DNA from 3 places in the Pseudomonas sp. MM213 genome. Region 1 is predicted to be linked to each of the others. Evidence: predicted binding sites of a transcription regulator. Region 1 holds the regulator's gene; each other region holds the start of a gene.

Region 1 (7,853 bases):
CCGGGTTCCGGCTGGTTCAGCAGGCGCAACTTGATGGTATCGCGCAGCTGATACAGGTTCAGGTTGGTGGTGATGACCTTGAGATCGGCGAGGTCGGCAATCGGCCCGAGCAGGCTGGTTTCGTCGTTGATCGCCTCGGCCAGCGAGCGATTGGCGCTGCTCAGCGGGTGACGACGGCGAGTTTCCGAAAAACGTTTCAGCAAGGTTTCTTCGTCGGCGTCCAGGTACAGGACGTCGCACTGGATATGCCGGCTGCGAACTTCTTCGAGCAGTTCCGGAAACCGGCTCAGGTGGCTCGGCAGGTTGCGCGCATCAATAGAGACGGCAACCAGCGGTTGCGCCAGTTCGGTGTGGATCAGCGCGCGTTCAGCCAGTTCCGGCAACAATCCGGCGGGCAGGTTGTCGATGCAGTAATAGCCGTTGTCCTCGAGAACATCGAGCGCGGTGCTTTTACCTGAGCCGGAACGGCCACTGACGATGATCAAGCGCATGATTAGTGCCCGTTTTGCTCGTCCAGGACAACCTGATACAAGGCTTCATTGCTCGGGGCGCTACGCAGGCGATCGCGGACTTCCTTGCGATCGAGCATGCTGGCGATCTGGCGGAGCAATTCAAGGTGCGCATCGGTAGCGGCTTCGGGGACCAGCAGGACGAACAGCAGGTCAACCGGAGCACCGTCGATGGCGTCGAAATCGATGGGGGCGTCCAGGTGCATCAAGGCACTGATGGGCGAGGTGCAACCTTTCAGCCGGCAGTGAGGGATAGCGATGCCGTTGCCAAAACCGGTCGAGCCGAGTTTTTCACGGGCAATCAACGCCTCGAAGACATCTTGCATCTCCAGATCCGGCACTTCCCGGGCGATCAGGTTGGCAATTTGCTCGAGGGCTTTCTTTTTGCTGCCGCCCGGCACGTTCACGAGGGAACGGCCGGGGGTCAGGATGCTTTCAAGTCGGATCATGGGTTGGGAGTGTTAACGACCGGTCGCGCCCTGGAGGAGGCTCTGGGTCTTTTCCTTATGCTTTTTGAGTTGTTTATCCAGCTTGTCGGTCAATGCGTCGATCGCCGCGTACATATCGGTATGTTCCGCGTTGGCGACCACTTCATTGCCGGGAATATGCAGCGTGGCTTCGATTTTCTGCTTCAGCTTTTCGACCGTCATCGTGACCTGCACGTTGGTGATCTTGTCGAAATGCCTCTCTAACCGTTCGAGTTTTTCGCCGATGTAGGTGCGAAGAGGTTCGGTCACTTCCAGTTGGTGTCCACTGATGTTGACTTGCATACAGCTTCTCCTTCGTTGCCAGTGCATAAAGCGGTAGACCAGATGATCTACCACTGGAACGCTGTGGCGTGGCTCTACATCAACCGCTTGCGTTCGCTCGAAGGCGCGATCCCGAGGGATTCGCGGTACTTGGCGACGGTGCGGCGAGCCACCTGAATGCCTTGTGCCTCCAGTAAACCAGCGATCTTGCTGTCACTCAACGGCTTTTTCTGATTTTCCGCGGCAACCAGTTTTTTGATGATCGCGCGGATCGCCGTGGACGAGCATTCACCGCCTTCGGAGGTGCTGACGTGACTGGAGAAAAAGTATTTCAGCTCATATATGCCCCGGGGGGTATGCATGAATTTTTGTGTGGTTACGCGGGAAATCGTCGACTCGTGCATGCCCACCGCTTCGGCGATGTCATGCAGCACCAGCGGTTTCATCGCTTCGTCGCCGTATTCCAGAAAACCGCGCTGATGCTCGACGATCTGGGTGGCAACTTTCATCAGGGTTTCGTTGCGGCTTTGCAGGCTCTTGATGAACCAGCGGGCCTCTTGCAACTGATTGCGCATGAAGGTGTTGTCGGCACTGGTGTCGGCGCGGCGCACAAAACCGGCGTATTGGGCGTTGACCCGCAGCCGTGGCACCGATTCCTGGTTCAGCTCGACCAGCCAGCGCTCGTTGTCCTTGCGCACGATCACGTCGGGGACGACGTACTCGGCTTCGCTGGATTCGATCTGCGAGCCAGGGCGCGGATTGAGGCTCTGAACCAGTTCGATCACCTGGCGCAGTTCATCTTCCTTGAGCTTCATGCGGCGCATCAGCTGGCTGTAGTCGCGGCTGCCGAGCAGGTCGATGTAATCGGTGACCAGGCGCTTGGCCTCGGCCAGCCAAGGTGTCTTGGCAGGGAGTTGGCGCAATTGCAGCAGCAGGCATTCACCCAGGTTGCGGGCGCCGATGCCGGCGGGTTCGAATTGCTGGATGCGATGCAGGACGGCTTCGATCTCGTCCAGTTCGATGTCGAGTTCCGGATCGAAGGCTTCGAGGATTTCCTCAAGGGTTTCGTCCAGGTAGCCCTGATTGTTGATGCAATCGATCAGGGTCACGGCGATCAGGCGATCGGTGTCGGACATCGGCGCCAGGTTCAGTTGCCACAACAGGTGGCTTTGCAGGCTCTCACCGGCGGATGTACGGGTCGTGAAATCCCACTCGTCGTCATCGTTGCTCGGCAGGCTGCTGGCGCTGGTCTGGTAGACGTCTTCCCAGGCGGTGTCGACGGGCAGTTCGTTGGGAATGCGCTCGTTCCAGTCACCTTCCTCGAGGTTATCCACCGTCGGGGCGGTTTCCTGATAGGAGGGTTCTGAAACGTCGGCGTTGGGTTGCTGTTCGGCTTTGTCGGCCAAGGGGTCGGCGTTATCGAAGTCGTCGCCTTCTTCCTGGCGTTCGAGCATCGGATTGGACTCCAGGGCCTCCTGGATTTCCTGTTGCAGGTCCAGGGTCGACAATTGGAGCAGGCGGATGGCCTGTTGCAGCTGCGGTGTCATCGTCAGCTGCTGGCCCATTCTCAAGACTAGCGATGGTTTCATGGCAGGGGCTAAACACCTTATTCGCCGGCGCACATGCGCCATCCACTACAGGGCGCCGAAGCGCCAAACATAAGCAAATTATATGCCCGAAACCGTAGCGTTTGCCTAGAGCGCTGTAACAATAAAAAAGTATTGATTTTTTATCGAGACAAGCGCTCGGGCAGCCAGCCAGACACCTTAGTGCTTACAGGCGGAACTCATGGCCCAGATAGACTTCTTTCACGAGGTCGTTGGCCAGGATGGTGGCCGAATCACCTTCGGCGATCAGTTGGCCATCGTTGACGATGTAGGCGGTTTCGCAGATATCCAGCGTCTCACGGACGTTGTGGTCGGTGATCAGCACGCCAATGCCCTTGGCCTTGAGGTGGTAGATGATCTGTTTGATGTCGCCCACCGAAATCGGGTCCACGCCGGCGAACGGTTCGTCGAGGAGGATGAATTTCGGGTTGGTGGCCAGTGCCCGGGCGATTTCCACGCGGCGGCGCTCGCCACCGGACAGGCTCATGCCGAGGCTGTCGCGGATGTGGCTGATGTGGAATTCCTGCAGCAGGCTTTCCAGTTCCTTGCGGCGATCGGCCTTGTCGAGTTCCTTGCGGGTCTCGAGGATCGCCATGATGTTGTCGGCGACCGAGAGTTTGCGGAAGATCGACGCTTCTTGCGGAAGATAGCCGATACCGGCCTTTGCACGACCGTGCATCGGCTGGTGGCTGACGTCCAGATCATCGATCAGTACGCGACCCTGATCCGCCTGAACCAGGCCGACAATCATGTAGAAACAGGTGGTTTTACCGGCGCCGTTAGGGCCAAGCAGGCCGACGATCTGACCGCTGTCGATAGACAGGCTGACGTCGCGCACGACCTGACGGCTCTTGTAGCTCTTGGCCAAATGCTGAGCTTTCAGAGTTGCCATTACGGGGCCTTTTGCTCGTCGGTTTTCTTTTTCGGCTGGATAACCATGTCGATACGCGGACGCGACTCGGTCACGTTGGTGCCCGTGGCACGGCCTGCGCTGGCAAGCTTTTTGTTGGTGTCGTAGACGATTTTCTCGCCTTGGGTGACGTTACCGTCCTTATCGACAACTTTGGCGCGATCGATCAGCACGACGCGATCTTGCGAGGCGTGGTACTGGATGGTGACGCCCCAGCCCTGAACCGGCTTGGTGTCGCCCGCCGTTTGCAGTTGTTCGAAATAGGCAAGGTTGCCCACCGAAGTCACCACGTCGATGTCGCCCGCAGGGGTGCGGGTCATGGTCACAGTATTGCCTTTAACGATCATCGAACCTTGGGTGATGATCACGTCACCTTTATAGGTGGCAATACCGTTCTTGTCGTCCAGTTGGGCGTCGTCGGCCTGGATGCGGATCGGCTGCTGTTGATCGTTCGGCAGAGCCCAGGCGCTCACGCTTCCCAGTGCTGCGCTCAGGCCGAGCAAAATAGGGAGAGTTTTAACGAGCCTCATACTGTCCTCTTACGTTCGATAGCAGGTGTATCCTGCTTTCTTTCAAATACGCTTTCATTCCCTTGCCAGTCGATACACCGCCAGCGCCGTCGATTCTAACGGGTTGCTCGGTCTGCGCATATTGCTGTTGCGGGAACACGGTCATACGGGTGGTGGTAATCAGGGTCTTGCGGTTTTTCTCGTCGAAACGCGTGATGCGCACCGAGTCGATCAGTTCGACCTGGGTGCCGTCCGGGTTGACCTCGCCGTGTTCGCTCTGGACGTGCCAAGGGAACTGGGTGCCGCGGAACAGGTTCAGGTCCGGGTTGGTCAGCAGCGTCACTTCGGTCGCCTTCAGGTGTTCAACCTTGTCGGACGTCATTTCGTATTGCAGTTTGCCATCCGGCAGGAACTGGACGCTGTGCGCGTTGATCGCGTAGTAGTCGATTTCGCTTTCGTCGACCGTTGCCACAGGCTTGTCGAGGAAGCGCTCCGGGCTGATGTTCCAGTAGCCGACCGCAGCAAATATCGCTGCGATGCAACCGAACATCAGGATGTTGCGAAATTTCTTGCTCAGCATAGTTGGCTCACAGGTACGCGGCGTTGGCCGCATCGAGGCGGCCCTGGGCGCGCAGGATCAATTCGCAGAATTCGCGAGCGGCACCCTCGCCACCACGGGCCTGGGTGATGCCGTGGGCGTGTTCACGCACGAAGCTGGCGGCATTGGCCACCGCCATGCCCAGGCCGACGCGGCGGATCACCGGCAGGTCTGGCAGGTCGTCGCCGAGGTAGGCGACTTGTTCATAGCTTAGATTGAGCTGTGCGAGAAGCTCGTCAAGCACCACCAGTTTATCTTCACGGCCCTGATAAAGGTGGGGAATACCGAGGTTCTTCGCCCGTCGCTCGACCACCGGGGTCTTGCGGCCGCTGATGATAGCCGTCTGCACGCCCGCTGCCATCAACATCTTGATGCCCTGGCCGTCGAGCGTATTGAATGTCTTGAATTCGCTGCCGTCTTCAAGGAAGTACAGGCGTCCGTCAGTCAGGACGCCGTCAACGTCGAATACCGCCAGTTTGATCTGTTTGCCGCGTTGCAGCAGGTCCGTGCTCATTACATTACTCCCGCGCGCAGCAAATCGTGCATGTTCAAGGCGCCGACCGGGCGGTCTTCGCTATCGACCACGACCAGCGCGTTGATTTTATGGTCTTCCATGATTTTCAGGGCCTCGGCCGCGAGCATCTCGGCGCGGGCGGTCTTGCCGTGAGCGGTCATGACCTGGTCGATCGTCGCGCTGTGGATGTCGATGCTGCGATCCAGGGTGCGGCGCAAATCGCCGTCGGTGAAGATCCCGGCGAGTTTGCCGTCGGCTTCCAGGATCACGGTCATGCCCAGACCCTTGCGGGTCATTTCCATCAGCGCGTCCTTGAGCAAGGTGCCGCGCTGGACTTGCGGCAGCTCCTGCCCGGCGTGCATGACGTTTTCCACTTTCAACAGCAGGCGTCGGCCCAGCGCGCCACCCGGGTGGGAAAAGGCGAAGTCTTCAGCAGTAAAGCCGCGGGCTTCCAGCAGCGCAACGGCCAGGGCGTCGCCCATGACCAGCGCTGCGGTGGTCGACGATGTCGGCGCCAGGTTCAGCGGGCAGGCTTCGTGCTCGACGTGTACGTTGAGGTTGACCTCGGCGGCCTTGGCCAGCGGTGAGTCGGGGTTGCCGGTCACGCTGATCAGTTTGATGCCCAGGCGCTTGATCAGCGGCAGCAGGGTCACGATTTCGTTGGTGGAGCCGGAGTTCGACAGGGCCAGGATGATGTCGTCGCGGGTGATCATGCCCATGTCGCCGTGACTGGCTTCGGCCGGGTGCACGAAAAACGCCGTGGTGCCGGTGCTGGCCAGGGTGGCCGCGATCTTGTTGCCGATGTGCCCTGATTTGCCCATGCCGACCACGACTACGCGGCCTTTGCTGGCCAGAATCATCTCGCAAGCGCGTACGAAATCTGCGTCGATGTGGGGCAGCAAGCCTTCTACGGCTTCCAGTTCGAGGCGGATGGTGCGTTGTGCTGATTGAATCAGGTCGCTGGATTGGCTCATGTCAGAAATCGTATAGCCTGATGAAAAGGCGGCGATTATAGCGGTAATGATCGAAACCCTCACGCAAGTTCGTCGCGCTTTGTCATTCCCTGTTACCGAAACCCTCCGAGTGAAAGCTTTTTGCCTGTCATGTTGCTGAACATGGCCCGGCTTGGCGCTTGGGCGCTTGGCCTTTGCAGTGATATAGTTCGCCGCCAGTTCGGCCTGCCCGGGAGGTATGTGCTTTCGTCAGAAAGTCAGGCGTCCGAGTGAGAGGCTGCATCGCAAGGAGTTTAGATGAGTGCCGATAACGCCTACGCGGTCGAGCTGAAGGGACTGACCTTCAAGCGCGGTTCGCGCAGCATTTTCAATAACGTCGATATCCGTATTCCACGCGGCAAGGTCACCGGCATCATGGGGCCTTCCGGGTGTGGCAAGACCACATTGCTGCGTTTGATGGGCGCACAGCTGCGTCCCACCAAGGGCGAAGTCTGGGTCAACGGTCAAAACCTGCCGAAGCTGTCGCGCAGCGATTTGTTCGACGCGCGCAAGCACATGGGTGTGCTGTTCCAGAGCGGCGCACTGTTTACCGATCTCGATGTGTTCGAGAACGTCGCCTTTCCGCTTCGCGTTCATACCGAGCTTCCGGAAGAAATGATCCGGGACATCGTCCTGCTCAAGTTACAGGCCGTGGGCCTGCGTGGTGCCATCGACCTGATGCCCGAGGAGCTGTCCGGCGGCATGAAGCGTCGTGTGGCGCTGGCCCGGGCAATTGCTCTCGATCCGCAGATTCTCATGTATGACGAACCCTTCGTCGGTCAGGACCCGATCGCCATGGGCGTCCTGGTGCGCCTGATCCGCCTGCTCAACGACGCGCTGGGCATCACCAGCATCGTGGTCTCCCACGATCTGGCCGAGACAGCGAGCATCGCCGACTACATCTATGTGGTCGGCGAAGGCCAGGTGTTGGGGCAGGGCACGCCCGAGGAGCTGATGAACTCGCAGGAGCCGCGAATTCGCCAATTCATGACCGGCGAACCCGACGGCCCGGTGGCGTACCACTTTCCAGCGACGGATTACCGCGCAGATCTTCTGGGGAAGCGTTGATGCGCAAGATTTCACTATTGGAGCGCGTGCGCCGGTTCGGCCACTCCGGCATCGATGTGCTGGCGGTGTTCGGTCGTTCGACGATCTTCCTGTTTCATGCCTTGCTCGGCCGTGGCGGTATCGGCGGCGGGTTCGGGCTGCTGATCAAGCAATTGCATTCGGTGGGCGTGATGTCCCTGGTGATCATCGTGGTCTCCGGGGTGTTCATCGGCATGGTGCTGGCGCTGCAGGGGTTCAACATCCTGTCCAGCTATGGTTCGGAGCAGGCGGTCGGGCAGATGGTTGCGCTGACGTTGCTGCGTGAACTGGGCCCCGTGGTCACGGCGTTGTTGTTCGCCGGGCGCGCCGGTTCGGCCCTGACGGCTGAAATCGGCAACATGAAGTCCACCGAGCAGTT
Region 2 (7,853 bases), 2.0 Mb from region 1:
AATCTCGACCTGCATTACCTGATTACCAAAGGCCAGCTCAAGGCTGAAAACAAAGTGGTGGTCGAGCAATTGCAACTGGGTGAAAAGGTCGACAGCCCCGACGCCGTAAGCCTGCCGCTGAAACTGGCGATTGCCCTGCTCAAGGACGTCGACGGCAAGATTTCCATCGAGCTGCCGGTGAGCGGCGACCTCAACAATCCGCAGTTCAGCGTCATGCCGATTGTCTGGCAGACCCTGCGCAACCTGATCGTCAAAGCTGCTGCCGCACCGTTCAAAATGATTGGCGGGCTGGTCAGTGGTGGTTCGGAAGACCTCGGCACGGTGTCGTTCGCGCCGGGCTCGAGCGATCTGAGCAAGGACGCCGAGGGTTCGCTGGTCAAACTGTCCAATGCGCTCAAGGAACGCCCGGCCCTGCGCCTGGAGATCGAAGGCACCGCTGCCGCCAGCAGCGATGGCCCGCTGATCGCCGAGCAACGCCTGGAACGGGAATACCAGTACAACTACTACAAAATGCTCCAGCGTCGCGGCGACAAGGTGCCGGCGCAGGCCTCGTTGCTGCAAGTACCGGACGGCGAGAAAGGCCCGCTGCTGGAAGGCATCTACCGCACCCGCCTGAAAACCCAGCCACCCGCCGAATGGAAGGACTTGGGCAAGGAAGAACGCACCGCCAAAATGCGCGCAGACGTGATCAAGTTCTGGAGCACCAGCGACGTGCTCTTGCGTCAGCTGGGCCAGGATCGCGCCAGCAGCATCAAGGATTATCTGGTCGACAAGGGGCAGTTGGCCGATGACCGCGTGTACTTCATCGATGCCAGCCTCGGCGAAGCCGAAAGTGACGGTCGTGTGGTAACGCCGTTGCACCTGGATGCCGAGTGATGATCAGTCGGTTGCTGATCAGCCTGACACTGGCAATGGCGGCCAGTCAGGCCTCAGCCGCCGATACCCTGCGCTGCGGCAGTCAGTTGGTCAGCGTCGGCGACCGGTCCAGCGAAGTCCTGCAGAAGTGCGGTGAGCCGGTCAGTCGAGACCTGTTGGGCTACAAGCGCAGCGCCAACCGTCGGGAAGAATTCCAGGTCGAGGAATGGACCTACGGGCCCAACGGCGGGATGTATCAATACCTGCGGTTTGAAGGCAATCGCTTGAAGCAGATCACCAGCAAACGCGGAAACTGACACACAGACCCTTTGTAGGAGCCGGCTTGCTGCGGGCGGCGTTCCGACGATTGCGGTGTTTCAGTCGACGAAACTGTTTACTGACACACCGCAATCGTCGGAACGCCGCCCGCAGCAAGCCGGCTCCCACATTTTGGTTTTGCGTAGCCCGGAATAGAACAGGCCCCGGACACGAATGTCAGGGGCCTGTAATGGCCACTTCCTTGTGGCCGTCGCATGAACTCTCAAGTTGCGGCAGACGCATGACTCGGCTCGTCTACCGCGTCTTCTCCCGTTCAGGCGAGAAGTCTTGCCTTACTCGGCTTTCAGGCCGTCAGCGGAGACCGCCTGGACGCCTTTGATTTTCTTGGCGATGGCCACGGCGGTGGCTTTCTGAGCGTCAGTCACCGCGACGGTGGACGACAGGGATACAACACCTTTGTTGGTTTCGACTTTGATATCGGTACCAGGAATGCCTTTTTCGGTCACCAGGTCAGCTTTGACTTTGGTGGTGATCCAGGTATCGGAAGTGGCTTCTTTAGCCTTGGTCACTTCACCGGCAGCCAGCACCATTGGGGCTTGGGTAGCCTGGGTTTGAGCGAATGCAACGTTGGCCATGGTCAGGGTCAGCGCGGTAGCAGTAGCGGCAGCGATAGCGAACTTCTTCATACGAGTAACTCCTGTTTTTTCATAAAGTCTGCTGCGTGTCTTGTCAGCAGGGTTACTGGGTATAGTGCGAACGCTGTGCCAACTTTGAAACAGTTACTAACCCCTTATAAATCAACAACTTAAAAAATCGACTGATTTTCGGAATCATGCAAATTGCATGACTTCGACATTCTCTACATGCAAGTTGCAGGTTTTAACGTGGGCCTAAGGCCATGAATTTGTGAGGTTTTCCAAATCTCACCAAGAAACGCAGCGAACCTGGAGTTTCCCCCCCAAAAAATGCCCCATCCGACGATGGGGCATTCTTCTATCTAGCCGTTTTCAGCATTAAGTTGCCGAGGCTGTGCAACCAGGCGGTGCGTAATCGGCAGTCACGCCGGTCGCGCATGACCAGCCTGCAGTGGCGCTGCGAGTCAGCGTGATGGTTTTACCTGCCACAGGGGCCGGTGCTTTCTGCAGGGTGCAGACAATGGTGCCAGCGCCTGAGGCAACCGTGCCGGTGACAGCAATTGCACAGTTCTGCGTTGTCGTGCCGGCGCCCGTCAGTGTGGTGGGTTCTGCAGTGCCGGCATTCATCAGGTCTTCAAACGAAACCTTCAATGCTGAAATCTCCGCCAACCCCGCCGTCACTTTCGCCCGGGCCTGATACTTCGAGTAAGCCGGCAACGCAAACGTCGCCAGAATCCCGATGATCGCCACCACGATCAACAATTCAATAAGCGTAAAACCTTTCTGAGCACTCATAGACAAGCTCCATGCATGAGTCGAAATCTCATGATCTGAACCAGTCTCAGCACAGCCCATGCCAAGCCCGTTACCCCCTGTTAGCGGGGCGCGAGAACGACGCAAGGCCTTGTCCTGCCCTCAGGATCCGCACTATCTGACACTTTTTGTCACCAGAGCAGCGCTGGTTTGGCGTCACCGGTTGACTAGGCTATAAGTCATGAACTGTCTGTGTCCGGTATCCCCATGAATGACATCGCCCTTAGCGGTCTGGCCAAGCAATTGGTGCTTGCCGAGCTGCTCACCGACCAAAGCGCGCAACAGGCGTATCAGCAAGCCCAACGTCATAAAATCTCCCTGGTCAGTTATCTGGTGCAGAACAAACTGGTGAAAAGCCGCCAGGTCGCCGAGATCGCCTCGGAGCATTTCGGCATGGCACTGCTCGACCTCAACTGCCTGGACAAGGAAACCCAACCCAAGGGCCTGGTCAGCGAAAAACTGGTTCGCCAGCACCACGCCCTGCCCCTCTGGCGGCGTGGCAACAAGTTGTTCGTGGGGGTTTCCGACCCCACCAATCACCAGGCCATCAACGACATCCAGTTCAGCACCGGGCTGAACACCGAAGCCATCCTGGTGGAGGACGACAAGCTCAGCGATGCCATCGAGAAGTTCTTCGACAGCCATGCCAGCGGACTGGAAGACATGGCCGACGTCGACCTCGATGGCATGGACATCGAGTCGATCGATGACCACCAACAGGACGCCATCGCCGGACAGGATGCCGACGACGCGCCGGTGGTGCGCTTCGTTCACAAGATGCTGCTGGACGCGATCAGGAGTGGCTCTTCCGACCTGCATTTCGAGCCCTACGAAAAAACCTACCGCGTGCGGATGCGCACCGACGGCATGCTGCGTGAAGTCGCCAAGCCGCCGATTCAACTGGCCAACCGCATCGCCGCCCGCCTGAAAGTCATGGCCAGCCTCGACATCTCCGAGCGACGCAAACCCCAGGACGGGCGGATCAAGATGCGCCTGTCGAAGAGCAAATCCATCGACTTCCGGGTCAACACCCTGCCGACCCTGTGGGGCGAGAAAGTGGTGATCCGGATCCTCGACCCATCCAGCGCGCAAATGGGCATCGACGCCCTCGGCTACGAGCCGGACCAGAAAGACCTCTACATGGCCGCGCTGAAGCAGCCGCAAGGGATGATTCTGGTGACCGGCCCCACGGGGTCGGGCAAGACCGTGTCGCTCTACACCGGGCTGAACATACTCAACACCGTGGACATCAACATCTCCACCGCCGAAGACCCGGTCGAGATCAACATGGAAGGCATCAACCAGGTCAACGTCAACGCCAAGCAGGGACTGGGTTTTGCCCAGGCGCTGCGCTCCTTCTTGCGGCAGGACCCGGACGTGATCATGGTCGGCGAGATCCGCGACCTGGAAACCGCCGAAATTGCCATCAAGGCCGCCCAGACCGGGCATCTGGTGCTGTCGACCCTGCACACCAACAGCGCCGCGGAAACCCTGACCCGCCTGCACAACATGGGCATTCAGGGGTTCAACATCGCGACGTCCGTCAGCCTGATCATCGCCCAGCGCCTGGCGCGCAAACTGTGCAGCCAGTGCAAGAAGCCCATCGATATTCCCCGCGAGGCATTGATCAAGGAAGGCTTCCCAGAGGAACGGATTGGCACATTCACGATCTATGAGCCGGTCGGTTGCGATCAGTGCAACGGCGGCTACAAGGGGCGCGTGGGGATTTATGAAGTGGTGAAGAACACAGCAGGCCTGCAACGGCTGATCATGGCCGAAGGCAATTCGCTGGAAATCGATATCCAGATGCGCAAGGACGGCTTCAACGACCTGCGTACTTCCGGGCTGATCAAGGCCATGCAAGGCATCACCAGCCTTGAAGAAATCAACCGGGTCACCAAGGACTGAACATGGCGGTCAAAGCAGCAAAAATCAGTGTGTACGCCTGGGAAGGCACCGACAAAAAAGGTACGAAAATAACCGGCGAACTCAGCGCTCAGAACCCGGCGCTGATCAAGGCGCAACTGCGCAAGCAAGGCATCAACCCCGGCAAGGTGCGCAAGAAATCCGCCTCGTTTTTCAGCCTCGGCCAACGCATCAAGGCGAATGACATTGCCCTGTTCACCCGGCAGATGGCGACCATGATGAAAGCCGGCGTACCGCTGTTGCAATCGTTCGACATCATCGGCGAAGGCTTCGAAAACCCGGCCATGCGCAAACTGGTGGACGAGGTGAAACAGGAAGTCGCGGCGGGTAACAGCTTCGCGGCAGCCCTGCGCAAAAAGCCGCAGTATTTTGATGAGCTCTACTGCAATCTGGTGGATGCCGGCGAACAGGCCGGCGCGCTGGACACCCTGTTGGAGCGGGTCGCGACCTACAAGGAAAAGAGCGAAAGCCTCAAGGCCAAGATCAAGAAAGCCATGACTTATCCGCTGGCGGTGGTGTTCGTCGCGATCATCGTCACCGGGATTCTGCTGGTCAAGGTGGTGCCGCAGTTCGAGTCGGTGTTCAAAGGTTTTGGTGCGCAACTGCCGGCGTTCACGGTGATGGTCATCGGTCTGTCGCAGTTCATGCAGGATTGGTGGTGGCTGATGCTTGGCGTGCTGATCGCGGCGATATTCGGTGTGCGCCACGCCTTCAAGACATCGCAAGGCTTTCGGGACCGGACAGACACCTGGCTGCTGAAACTGCCGTTGATTGGCGCATTGATGTACAAGTCCGCCGTGGCCCGTTACGCCCGTACGCTGTCGACCACTTTCGCCGCGGGTGTACCGCTGGTCGAGGCGCTGGAGTCAGTGGCGGGCGCGACCGGCAACATCGTGTTCAAGCGGGCGGTGCTGCGTATCAAGCAGGACGTTTCGACGGGGATGCAGCTGAATTTCTCCATGCGCACCGCCGGCGTCTTTCCGAACATGGCGATCCAGATGACGGCCATTGGCGAAGAGTCGGGCGCACTGGACGACATGCTCGACAAGGTCGCCAGTTTCTATGAGGCGGAAGTCGACAATATGGTCGACAATCTCACCAGCCTGATGGAGCCATTCATCATGGTGGTGCTGGGTGTTATCGTCGGCGGCCTGGTGGTTGCGATGTACCTGCCCATTTTCCAACTCGGCAATGCGATCTGACATGCCTTTGAACGAAATCCTGACCGTGTACCCGCTGGCGTTTGTCGTCATTGCACTGCTGGTCGGCTTGCTGGTCGGCAGCTTCCTCAATGTGGTGATCTGGCGCCTGCCGAAAATGCTCGAGCGTGAGTGGCAATTGCAGGCCCGGGACATTCTCGGTTTGCCTGGCGAAACACCGCCTGCGACCTACAACCTGATGCTGCCCCACTCCGAGTGCCCGCATTGTGGGCACCGAATTCGCGCCTGGGAAAACATCCCGCTGCTAAGTTATGTGTTTTTACGTGGACGATGCTCAAGCTGCGCAGCGCCCATCAGCAAACGCTACCCCTTGACCGAACTGGCCTGCGGCCTGCTGTCGGCGTTCATTGCCTGGCATTTCGGTTTCGGCTGGCAAGCCGGGATGGTGCTGGTCCTGAGCTGGGGCCTGTTGGCCATGAGCCTGATCGACGCCGAGCATCAACTGTTGCCGGATGTGCTGGTGCTACCGCTGATGTGGCTGGGACTGGTCGTCAACAGCTTCGGATTGTTCGTGCCGTTGCACGAGGCGCTGTGGGGCGCAATTGCGGGCTACATGGCGCTGTGGTCGGTGTTCTGGCTGTTCAAGCTGATCACCGGCAAGGAAGGCATCGGCCACGGCGATTTCAAGCTGTTGGCCATGCTGGGCGCCTGGGGCGGCTGGCAGATTTTGCCGCTGACCATTCTGTTGTCGTCCCTGGTGGGCGCGATTATCGGCATGATTTTGCTGAGCCTGCGCAATGCGAAAACCTCGACCCCGATCCCCTTCGGTCCCTATCTGGCGATTGCCGGCTGGATTGCATTGCTCTGGGGTGGTCAAATAACCGGCTTCTATTGGCAGTTTGTCGGTTTGAAATGAATACCCCTGTGGATAAACCCTGGATTCTCGGCCTGACCGGCGGCATCGGCAGCGGCAAAAGCGCGGCCGCCCAGCACTTCATCGACCTGGGCGTGCACGTGGTCGATGCCGATCATGCGGCGCGCTGGGTGGTGGAGCCGGGTCGCCCGGCGCTGGCACAGATCGCCGAACATTTTGGCCCCGGCGTGTTGCAAGCCGACGGGCAACTGGATCGCGCAGCGTTGCGCAAACTGATCTTCGAGGTGCCTGAGCAACGCCTCTGGCTCGAGGCGCTTTTGCATCCGCTGATCGCCAGGGAAATCGCCGATCACCTGGGCAAGGCACAATCGCCTTACGCGATTCTGGTTTCGCCGTTGCTGATCGAGTCCGGGCAGTACGCCATGACCCAGCGAGTGCTGGTGATCGATGCGCCCGAACAACTACAGATCGAACGCACCCTGCAGCGTGACCAGACCAGCGAACAACAGGTCCAGGCGATCCTCAAGGCGCAATCCAGTCGCCAGGATCGCGTGAGCCATGCCGACGATGTGGTGGTCAACGACCGCGACCTCGCCTGGCTGCACAGCGAGGTCGAACGCCTGCATCACTTTTACCTTACATTGCGTGGAGGCCAGTCATGAGCCAGATCCCAACCGTCGAATGCCCAACCTGCGGCGCCCCTGTGGAATGGACCCCGGAAAGCACATTCCGGCCGTTCTGTTCGGACCGCTGCAAACTGATCGACCTGGGTGCGTGGGCATCGGAAGAGCACAAGATTCCAGTGGCACCCGATGCCGAGGACGAGTTGTTCAGTGGTGATTTCGACCCGCGTCACTAAGTGACGGTTCAGGGCCGCATGAAGCCGTAGTCCTGACCGTCATCGAGGTTCTCGGCGAGAAACTGCAACTCATCGGCCAGATCCTCGACACTGCGCACGGCCTTGCTCTGCTGCACCACCGCGCTGAGCAGGGCGCGCAGGCTCAACCCCGGATCAAACCCGACTTCCTGCGCTGCATCCAGACTGTGGCGCAACTCCTGCCTTGCCCATTCGTAGACACTCATTTTCGATGCTCCTGAAGGTTTTTCGGAGCATGGATTCGTCGACGTTTTTTGGATTTGATGTGGATCAAGATTTCGGATCGTCGTCCTTCCAGGGTGCCGAAAGATAGCGTGTGCGGTTGAAGGTCTCCAGCCATTCGGGGCTGAACACCACCAGCGCGCTGACGACCATGCCGTTGATGAAGGCTTCGGGAAAGATGATCAGCCACAGGTAACCGACAAAATCTTCCA
Region 3 (7,853 bases), 630 kb from region 1:
TCAGAGCGATGTAAGCGTCGATGAAGTCATCGGAGAACACGCCGCCTTTGGTCAGGAACGCACGACCTTTGTCCAGCTCTTCCAGGGCTTCTTTCAGGCTGCCGCAAACTTGTGGGATCTCTTTCGCCTCTTCAGGCGGCAGGTCGTACAGGTTTTTGTCAGCTGCATCGCCAGGGTGGATCTTGTTCTGGATACCGTCCAGGCCAGCCATCATCAGTGCTGCGAAGCACAGGTACGGGTTGGCAGCTGGATCCGGGAAGCGCGCTTCAATACGGCGGCCTTTCGGGCTCGACACGTAAGGAATACGGATCGAAGCGGAGCGGTTACGGGCCGAGTAGGCCAGCATCACTGGAGCTTCGAAGCCTGGAACCAGACGCTTGTAGGAGTTGGTCGCCGGGTTGGTGAAGCCGTTCAGGGCCTTACCGTGTTTGATGATGCCGCCGATGAAGTACAGAGCGGTATCGGACAGACCGGCATAGCCTTCACCTGCGAAGGTGTTCTTGCCGTCTTTCCAGATGGACATGTGCACGTGCATGCCCGAGCCGTTGTCGCCGTACAGAGGCTTAGGCATGAAGGTAGCGGTGCGGCCGTAGGCATCGGCCACGTTGTGCACGACGTACTTCAGGGTTTGGGTTTCGTCGGCTTTCTTCACCAGGGTGTTGAACTTGACGCCGATTTCGTTCTGGCCGGCAGTTGCCACTTCGTGGTGGTGAACTTCGACGGTCAGGCCCATTTCTTCCAGTGCGTTGCACATGGAGGTACGGATTTCGTGGTCGTGGTCGAACGGTGGAACCGGGAAGTAGCCGCCTTTGACGCCTGGACGGTGGCCTTTGTTGCCGCCTTCCACGTCCTGGTCGGACATCCACGAGCCTTGTTCAGAGTAGATCTTGAACATGGAACCGGAGATGTCGGACTTGAACTTCACTTGGTCGAAGATGAAGAACTCTGGCTCCGGACCGGCATACACAGTGTCGCCGATGGCGGTGGATTTGAGGTATTCCTCTGCGCGCTTGGCGATCGCACGTGGGTCGCGATCGTAGCCTTGCATGCTCGAAGGTTCGATGATGTCGCAGACCAGGATCAGGGTCGGCTCTTCGGTGAACGGGTCCAGTACGGCAGTGCTGTCGTCCGGCAGCAGGATCATGTCGGAGGCTTCGATGCCTTTCCAGCCAGCGATGGAGGAACCGTCGAACATCTTGCCGACTTCGAAGAAGTCTTCATCCAGCGCGTCGCGAGCCGGCATGGTCACGTGGTGCTGGGTGCCTTTGGTGTCCGTGAAGCGCAGATCAATCCACTTGACGTCATGATCTTTGATGAGTTGAACCGACTTCGACATAGTGTCCTCCGGGTGGCTTCGGGCTTAGTAGTGGATGCCCTTAGAATGTGGGTGATGCCGGCGCGAATACTCTGCCAAGGCAACCTGCCTCACAAGGGAGCAAATTGCATGCCAGTGCCCCACCATGGGTTTTTTGCCCCAATATCACGCTTATAAAGGTGTAAAGCGCATTAATGGGGAAAATCACGCCCTACAATGTGGCGCTAAAATCAATAAATGACCTGTTTTGGTGCGCGCAAAACCTTCTGCACATTAACTGGTTAAACCTTGAGCAATTTCCGCTATAATCCGCGCCCCCTTTTTCGGCAGGCCTCGCGCGCGCTGTTTCCATGAAATTAATCGTAAAAGTCTTCCCAGAGATCACCATCAAGAGCCGCCCGGTACGGATGCGTTTCATCCGCCAGTTGGCCAAGAACATCCGTGCCGTGCTCCGCGATCTGGATCCGGCCGTGGTGGTGAACGGCGTGTGGGACAACCTCGAGCTGGAAACCCGCGTCAGCGATCCCAAGGCTCTGAAGGAGATGGGCGAGCGTCTGAGCTGCATGCCGGGCGTCGCGCACTTCCTGCAAATCGATGAGTACCCGCTGGGTGATTTCGACGACATCGTTGAAAAATGCAAGCAGCACTACGGTGATGCGCTGGCCGGCAAGATTTTCTCGGTGCGTTGCAAACGCGCCGGCAAGCACCCATTCAGTTCGATAGATATTGAGAAATACGTCGGTAGCCAGTTGCGCCGCCAGTGCGGTGCCGCCGGGATCGACCTGAAAAAACCTGAAATCGAAGTCCGAATCGAAGTTCGCGACCAACGGTTGTTCGTGATCCACAGTCAGCACAACGGCATCGGCGGTTATCCGCTGGGTGCACTGGAGCAGACACTTGTGCTGATGTCCGGCGGCTTCGACTCCACTGTGGCGGCCTACCAGATCATGCGTCGCGGCCTGATGGCCCACTTCTGCTTCTTCAATCTGGGCGGAAGGGCCCACGAACTGGGCGTGATGGAAGTCGCGCACTTCATCTGGAAGAAGTACGGCAGCTCCCAACGCGTGTTATTTGTCAGTGTGCCGTTCGAGGAAGTACTGGGAGAAATTCTCGGTAAAGTCGATAACAGTCATATGGGCGTAGTATTGAAGCGTATGATGTTGCGCGCTGCGACCCAAATTGCCGATCGACTGCAAATCGAAGCGCTGGTGACCGGGGAGGCGATCTCCCAGGTGTCGAGCCAGACATTGCCGAATCTGAACGTGATCGACTGCGTGACCGAGAAGCTGGTGCTGCGCCCGCTGATCGCCAGTCACAAGCAGGACATCATCGATCTGGCCAACGAAATCGGTACCGCCGATTTCGCCCGGCACATGCCGGAGTATTGCGGGGTCATTTCAGTCAACCCGAAGACGGCTGCCAAGCGCCACCGGGTGGAGCATGAAGAGAAAGAATTCGACATGGCAGTCCTTGAGCGTGCGCTCGAGAACGCCAAACTGGTGCCGATCGATCGCGTGATCGACGAATTGGGCCAGGATTTGCAAATCGAAGAAGTCAGCGAAGCACTGGCGGGCCAGATCATCATCGACATCCGTCACCCGGATGCCGCTGAAGACGAGCCGCTGGAACTCGGTGGCATTGAGGTACAGACGATGCCGTTTTATGCATTGAACGCTCGTTTCAAGGAACTGGACCCTACTCGCCAGTACCTGCTGTATTGCGACAAAGGCGTGATGAGTCGCCTGCATGCCCACCATTTGCTCAGTGAGGGGCATGCCAATGTGCGCGTTTATCGACCGAGCTAAGAGCCCGGGGCTGTTTGCCTGTGGCCTGCGTCATCGGCCCCCCGACTCTGCCGTCAAGCTGTAACGGCAAGGCCTGACTCTACTGTTAATCGCTGCCAAGACTTGTCAGCACACCGAATCCTCTGATCGAGATACACAAGTGATCGAAAATCTACGCAACATCGCCATCATTGCTCACGTTGACCATGGTAAAACCACCCTGGTAGACAAACTCCTGCGTCAATCCGGCACTCTGGAGCGCAACGAGCTCAACGACGAGCGCGTGATGGACTCCAACGACCAGGAAAAAGAGCGCGGTATTACCATTCTGGCGAAAAACACCGCCATCAACTGGAACGGCTACCACATCAACATCGTGGACACCCCGGGCCACGCCGACTTCGGCGGCGAAGTTGAACGCGTAATGTCGATGGTTGACTCCGTTCTGCTGCTGGTTGACGCTCAAGACGGCCCTATGCCGCAAACCCGTTTCGTGACCAAGAAGGCTTTCGAAGCCGGCCTGCGTCCGATCGTGTGCATCAACAAGGTTGACCGTCCAGGCGCGCGTCCGGACTGGGTTCTGGACCAGATCTTCGACCTGTTCGACAACCTGGGTGCCACCGAAGAACAGCTGGACTTCAAAGTCGTCTACGCCTCGGCCCTGAACGGCATTGCCGGTCTGGACCATACCGACATGGCTGAAGACATGACCCCGCTGTACCAGTCGATCGTCGACAACGTACCTGCGCCGAAAGTTGACCGTGAAGGCCCGTTCCAGATGCAAATCTCGGCACTGGACTACAACAGCTTCCTGGGTGTTATCGGTGTTGGCCGTATCGCTCGTGGTAGCGTCAAGCCGAACACTCCGGTTGTTGCCATCGGCGCCGACGGCAAGAAACGCAACGGCCGTATCCTGAAGCTGATGGGTCACCACGGTCTGCACCGTATCGACGTTGAAGAAGCGTTTGCCGGTGACATCGTGTGCGTGAGCGGTATGGACTCGCTGTTCATCTCCGACACCCTGTGCCAGCCGGACAACGTCGAGGCGATGAAGCCTCTGACCGTTGACGAGCCAACCGTTTCCATGACCTTCCAGGTAAACGACTCGCCATTCTGCGGTAAAGAAGGCAAGTTCGTGACTTCCCGTAACATCAAGGAACGTCTGGACAAAGAGCTGCTGTACAACGTTGCACTGCGCGTTGAAGAAGGCGACTCGGCTGACAAGTTCAAGGTTTCCGGCCGTGGTGAGCTGCACCTCTCGGTACTGATCGAAACCATGCGTCGCGAAGGCTTCGAAATGGGCGTTGGTCGTCCTGAAGTGATCATCCGTCAGGTTGACGGCGTGAAGCAGGAACCGTTTGAAAACGTCACCATCGACACCCCTGAAGAATCCCAGGGCAAGGTCATGGAAGAGATGGGTCTGCGTAAGGGCGACCTGACCAACATGGTGCCGGATGGCAAAGGCCGTGTGCGTCTGGAATACAACATCCCTGCTCGTGGTCTGATCGGTTTCCGTAACCAGTTCCTGACCCTGACCAACGGTGCTGGCATCCTGACCTCGATCTTCGATCGCTACGACACCATGAAGTCCGGCGACATGTCCGGTCGTCAGAACGGTGTTCTGGTATCGGTAGAAACCGGCAAGGCTCTGACCTACTCCCTGGAAACCCTGCAGGCACGTGGCAAGCTGTTCGTTGAACACGGTCAGGAAATCTACAACGGTCAGATCGTTGGTCTGAACAGCCGTGATAACGACATGGGCGTCAACCCAACCAAAGGTAAGAAGCTCGACAACATGCGTGCTTCGGGTAAAGACGAAACCATCGCTCTGGTTCCACCTGTTCGCTTCACCCTGGAACAGGCCCTGGAATTCATCCAGGACGACGAGCTGTGCGAAGTTACGCCTAAGTCGATCCGCCTGCGTAAGAAGATCCTGGACGAAGGCGAGCGTACCCGCGCTGCCAAGAAAGCCAAGAACTGAGTTTTAGTTCAGGCTGAATGAAAACGCCCCCGGTCGAAAGGCCGGGGGCGTTTTTGTTTGTCTGGGGTTTGTGTGGTGCTTTCACCGGCCCCTTCGCGGGCAAGTCGGATCGCCGCATCGCTCGCTCCTACAGGTTATGCGCTGCCCTTGTAGGAGCGAGGCTTGCCCGCGAAGGCGCCCGTTCAGGCGCCCATATTCCGGATCAGAATTTCTCGAGGGGCCGACGGCTGCTGCTGGTCTCGCGCGCCACTTCCTTCGGCTTGTAAGCGCAATACCCCGGTCGCGGCCCGATCTTCGGGTGATTGCGGCAAGTATCCGGGCGCTTTTCATAAATAGTGCACAGACGGCTCTTACGATCCAGATACAGGCAATCGTTGTTGCTCATGCGCTGGAGGGTGAAGATCTCGGTCTTCTGGCTGTAACGCTCGACGATCCCTTCCTTCTGCAAACGCTTGGCGATGTTCTTCGCCGGTTCGCCGCGCTCGAACTCGTCGACGATGCCGATGCGGATCAGATCCTTGATCTTGACCTCGACCGGCAGGGTGCAGCAGCTGGATATGCAGGAACCGCACATCGGCGCAGAGTATTTGGCCCAGGTATCGAGACGATCGATCTCTGCGGCGGCGATCAGGTTGGGCTTCATCATCGGTTGTTACCAGCGTGTGCATCAGGGCGCGCGATCATACCGGGACTGGTGGATTTTTGAACAACCTTTCGCCAGATTTTTTTAACTGTGGTCAACAACACTTGAATTCCGGCACGGCCCCTGCATTGATTCAGGTACACGACAAGGTAATGCCGACCTATCTCGCACTAACAGGAAAAACTGCCGAACCAGAGCCTCTACCGCCTGTCAGACCGTCTAGGCTCAGACAACTCAAAGCTCGCTCGAGGTCTTATCGATGACTCAAGAACCACTTGTTCGCGAAGCAGAGGTGGCCGCATTCCGCGACGCCGTCTTGACCAAACTCACCTACGCGGTGGGTAAAGACCCGGATCACGCCTTCGACCACGACTGGTTCGAAGCCATTGCGCTGGCGGCGCGCGATCACATGGTCGAGCACTGGATGGATCACACCCGGCAGATCTACCGCAAAGGTCAAAAGCGGGTTTATTACCTCTCCCTGGAATTTCTCATCGGCCGGCTGCTCTACGACAGTTTGAGCAACCTCGGCCTGCTCGACGTCGCCCGCGAAGCGCTGACCGAACTCGGCGTCGACCTCGAACGCATCCGTTTGCTGGAGCCCGATGCAGCCTTGGGTAACGGCGGCCTCGGTCGTCTGGCGGCGTGCTTCATGGAAAGCATGTCGACCCTCGGCATCGCCGGCCACGGTTATGGCATTCGATATGAGCACGGCTTGTTCCGCCAGGCGATTGTCGATGGCTGGCAGCAGGAACAGACCGAACACTGGCTGGATTTCGGCAACCCGTGGGAATTCGAACGGCCAGAAGTGGTTTACCCGATCGGCTTCGGCGGCAGCGTCGAAACCGTGACCGACTCAAACGGCAAGTCCAAGCAAGTCTGGTCCCCGGCGGAAACCGTGCGCGCCATTGCTTATGACACCCCGGTAGTCGGCTGGCGCGGGGCGAGCGTCAACACGCTGCGCCTGTGGCGTGCCCGCGCGATGGAAGATTTGCACCTTGAGCGCTTCAACGCCGGCGACCACCTCGGCGCAGTCGCTGAAGTGGCGCGGGCGGAAAGTATCTCTCGCGTACTGTACCCGGCGGACAGCACCGAAGCCGGTCAGGAACTGCGCCTGCGCCAGGAATACTTCTTCGTCGCTGCATCTCTCCAGGATTTGCTGCGCCGTCATCGCAACATGCACACCTCGGTGCTGACCCTGGGCGACCACGCGGCAATCCAGCTCAACGACACTCACCCGTCCATTGCCGTGGCCGAGCTGATGCGCCAATTGGTCGATGTCTACGACGTGGCGTGGGACGCCGCGTGGCAGGTCACCGTCGACACGCTTTCGTACACCAACCACACGCTGTTGCCGGAAGCGCTGGAAACCTGGCCGGTCGGTTTGATGGAGCGGATGCTGCCAAGGCACATGCAGATCATTTACCTGATCAACGCCCAGCACATCGACTCGCTGCGCGCCAAAGGCATCCATGATTTTGACGTGCTGCGCGCGGTATCGCTGATCGAAGAGGACAACGGTCGCCGTGTGCGCATGGGCAACCTGGCGTTTCTCGGCTCCCACAGCGTCAACGGAGTGTCCGGGCTGCACACGCAACTGATGCGCAAAACCGTGTTCTCGGAGCTGCACAAGCTCTATCCGGAGCGGATCAACAACAAGACCAACGGCATTACCTTCCGCCGCTGGCTGTATCAGGCCAACTCGGAATTGACCTCGATGCTGGTCGATGCCCTCGGCCCTGATCTGTTGGATAACCCGGAAGAGCGCTTGCTCGATCTGGAACCGTTCGCGGAAAAAGCCGCGTTCCGCAAGGCCTTCGCCGAACAGCGCCTGCACAGCAAAAAAGCGCTGGCGTACATCATTCACGAACGACTTGGGGTCGCGGTCAACCCGGCGGCGATGTTCGACGTGCAGGTCAAACGGATCCACGAATACAAACGTCAGTTGCTCAACTTGCTGCACACCGTCGCGCTGTATCAGGCGATTCGCGCCGAGCCGGAAATCGACTGGGTGCCGCGAGTGAAGATCTTCGCCGGCAAGGCCGCCGCCAGTTATCACCAGGCCAAGCTGATCATCAAACTGACCAACGACATCGCCCGGGTGGTGAACAACGACCCGACCGTGCGCGG

The links. Region 1 encodes sigma-54, which starts transcription at its own class of promoters, with help from an activator protein. Its sites were predicted from a motif close to ANTGGCATNNANNTTGCTNT; they were not measured.
Region 2: the regulator sigma-54 is predicted to act here: its motif matches at 2,611-2,630, upstream of K5R88_RS16470 (pilin).
Region 3: the regulator sigma-54 is predicted to act here: its motif matches at 1,433-1,452, upstream of glnA (type I glutamate--ammonia ligase).

Annotation. Positions count from the first base shown of each region.
Region 1 is NZ_CP081943.1:5,628,542-5,636,394, forward strand. It holds gene rapZ (RNase adapter RapZ) at 1-491, opposite strand, end outside; gene ptsN (PTS IIA-like nitrogen regulatory protein PtsN) at 494-958, opposite strand; gene hpf (ribosome hibernation-promoting factor, HPF/YfiA family) at 971-1,279, opposite strand; gene K5R88_RS25515 (RNA polymerase factor sigma-54) at 1,354-2,847, opposite strand; gene lptB (LPS export ABC transporter ATP-binding protein) at 3,032-3,757, opposite strand; gene lptA (lipopolysaccharide transport periplasmic protein LptA) at 3,757-4,305, opposite strand; gene lptC (LPS export ABC transporter periplasmic protein LptC) at 4,292-4,864, opposite strand; gene K5R88_RS25535 (KdsC family phosphatase) at 4,872-5,396, opposite strand; gene K5R88_RS25540 (KpsF/GutQ family sugar-phosphate isomerase) at 5,396-6,370, opposite strand; gene K5R88_RS25545 (ATP-binding cassette domain-containing protein) at 6,647-7,456, shown strand; gene mlaE (lipid asymmetry maintenance ABC transporter permease subunit MlaE) at 7,456-7,853, shown strand, end outside.
Region 2 is NZ_CP081943.1:3,631,465-3,639,317, forward strand. It holds gene K5R88_RS16455 (DUF748 domain-containing protein) at 1-876, shown strand, start outside; gene K5R88_RS16460 (DUF2845 domain-containing protein) at 876-1,172, shown strand; gene K5R88_RS16465 (BON domain-containing protein) at 1,467-1,820, opposite strand; gene K5R88_RS16470 (pilin) at 2,148-2,564, opposite strand; gene pilB (type IV-A pilus assembly ATPase PilB) at 2,790-4,490, shown strand; gene K5R88_RS16480 (type II secretion system F family protein) at 4,493-5,710, shown strand; gene K5R88_RS16485 (prepilin peptidase) at 5,712-6,584, shown strand; gene coaE (dephospho-CoA kinase) at 6,581-7,204, shown strand; gene yacG (DNA gyrase inhibitor YacG) at 7,201-7,401, shown strand; gene K5R88_RS16500 (hypothetical protein) at 7,410-7,625, opposite strand; gene K5R88_RS16505 (energy-coupling factor ABC transporter permease) at 7,690-7,853, opposite strand, start outside.
Region 3 is NZ_CP081943.1:5,000,673-5,008,525, forward strand. It holds gene glnA (type I glutamate--ammonia ligase) at 1-1,336, opposite strand, end outside; gene thiI (tRNA uracil 4-sulfurtransferase ThiI) at 1,666-3,120, shown strand; gene typA (translational GTPase TypA) at 3,260-5,080, shown strand; gene K5R88_RS22920 (YkgJ family cysteine cluster protein) at 5,283-5,723, opposite strand; gene K5R88_RS22925 (glycogen/starch/alpha-glucan phosphorylase) at 5,983-7,853, shown strand, end outside.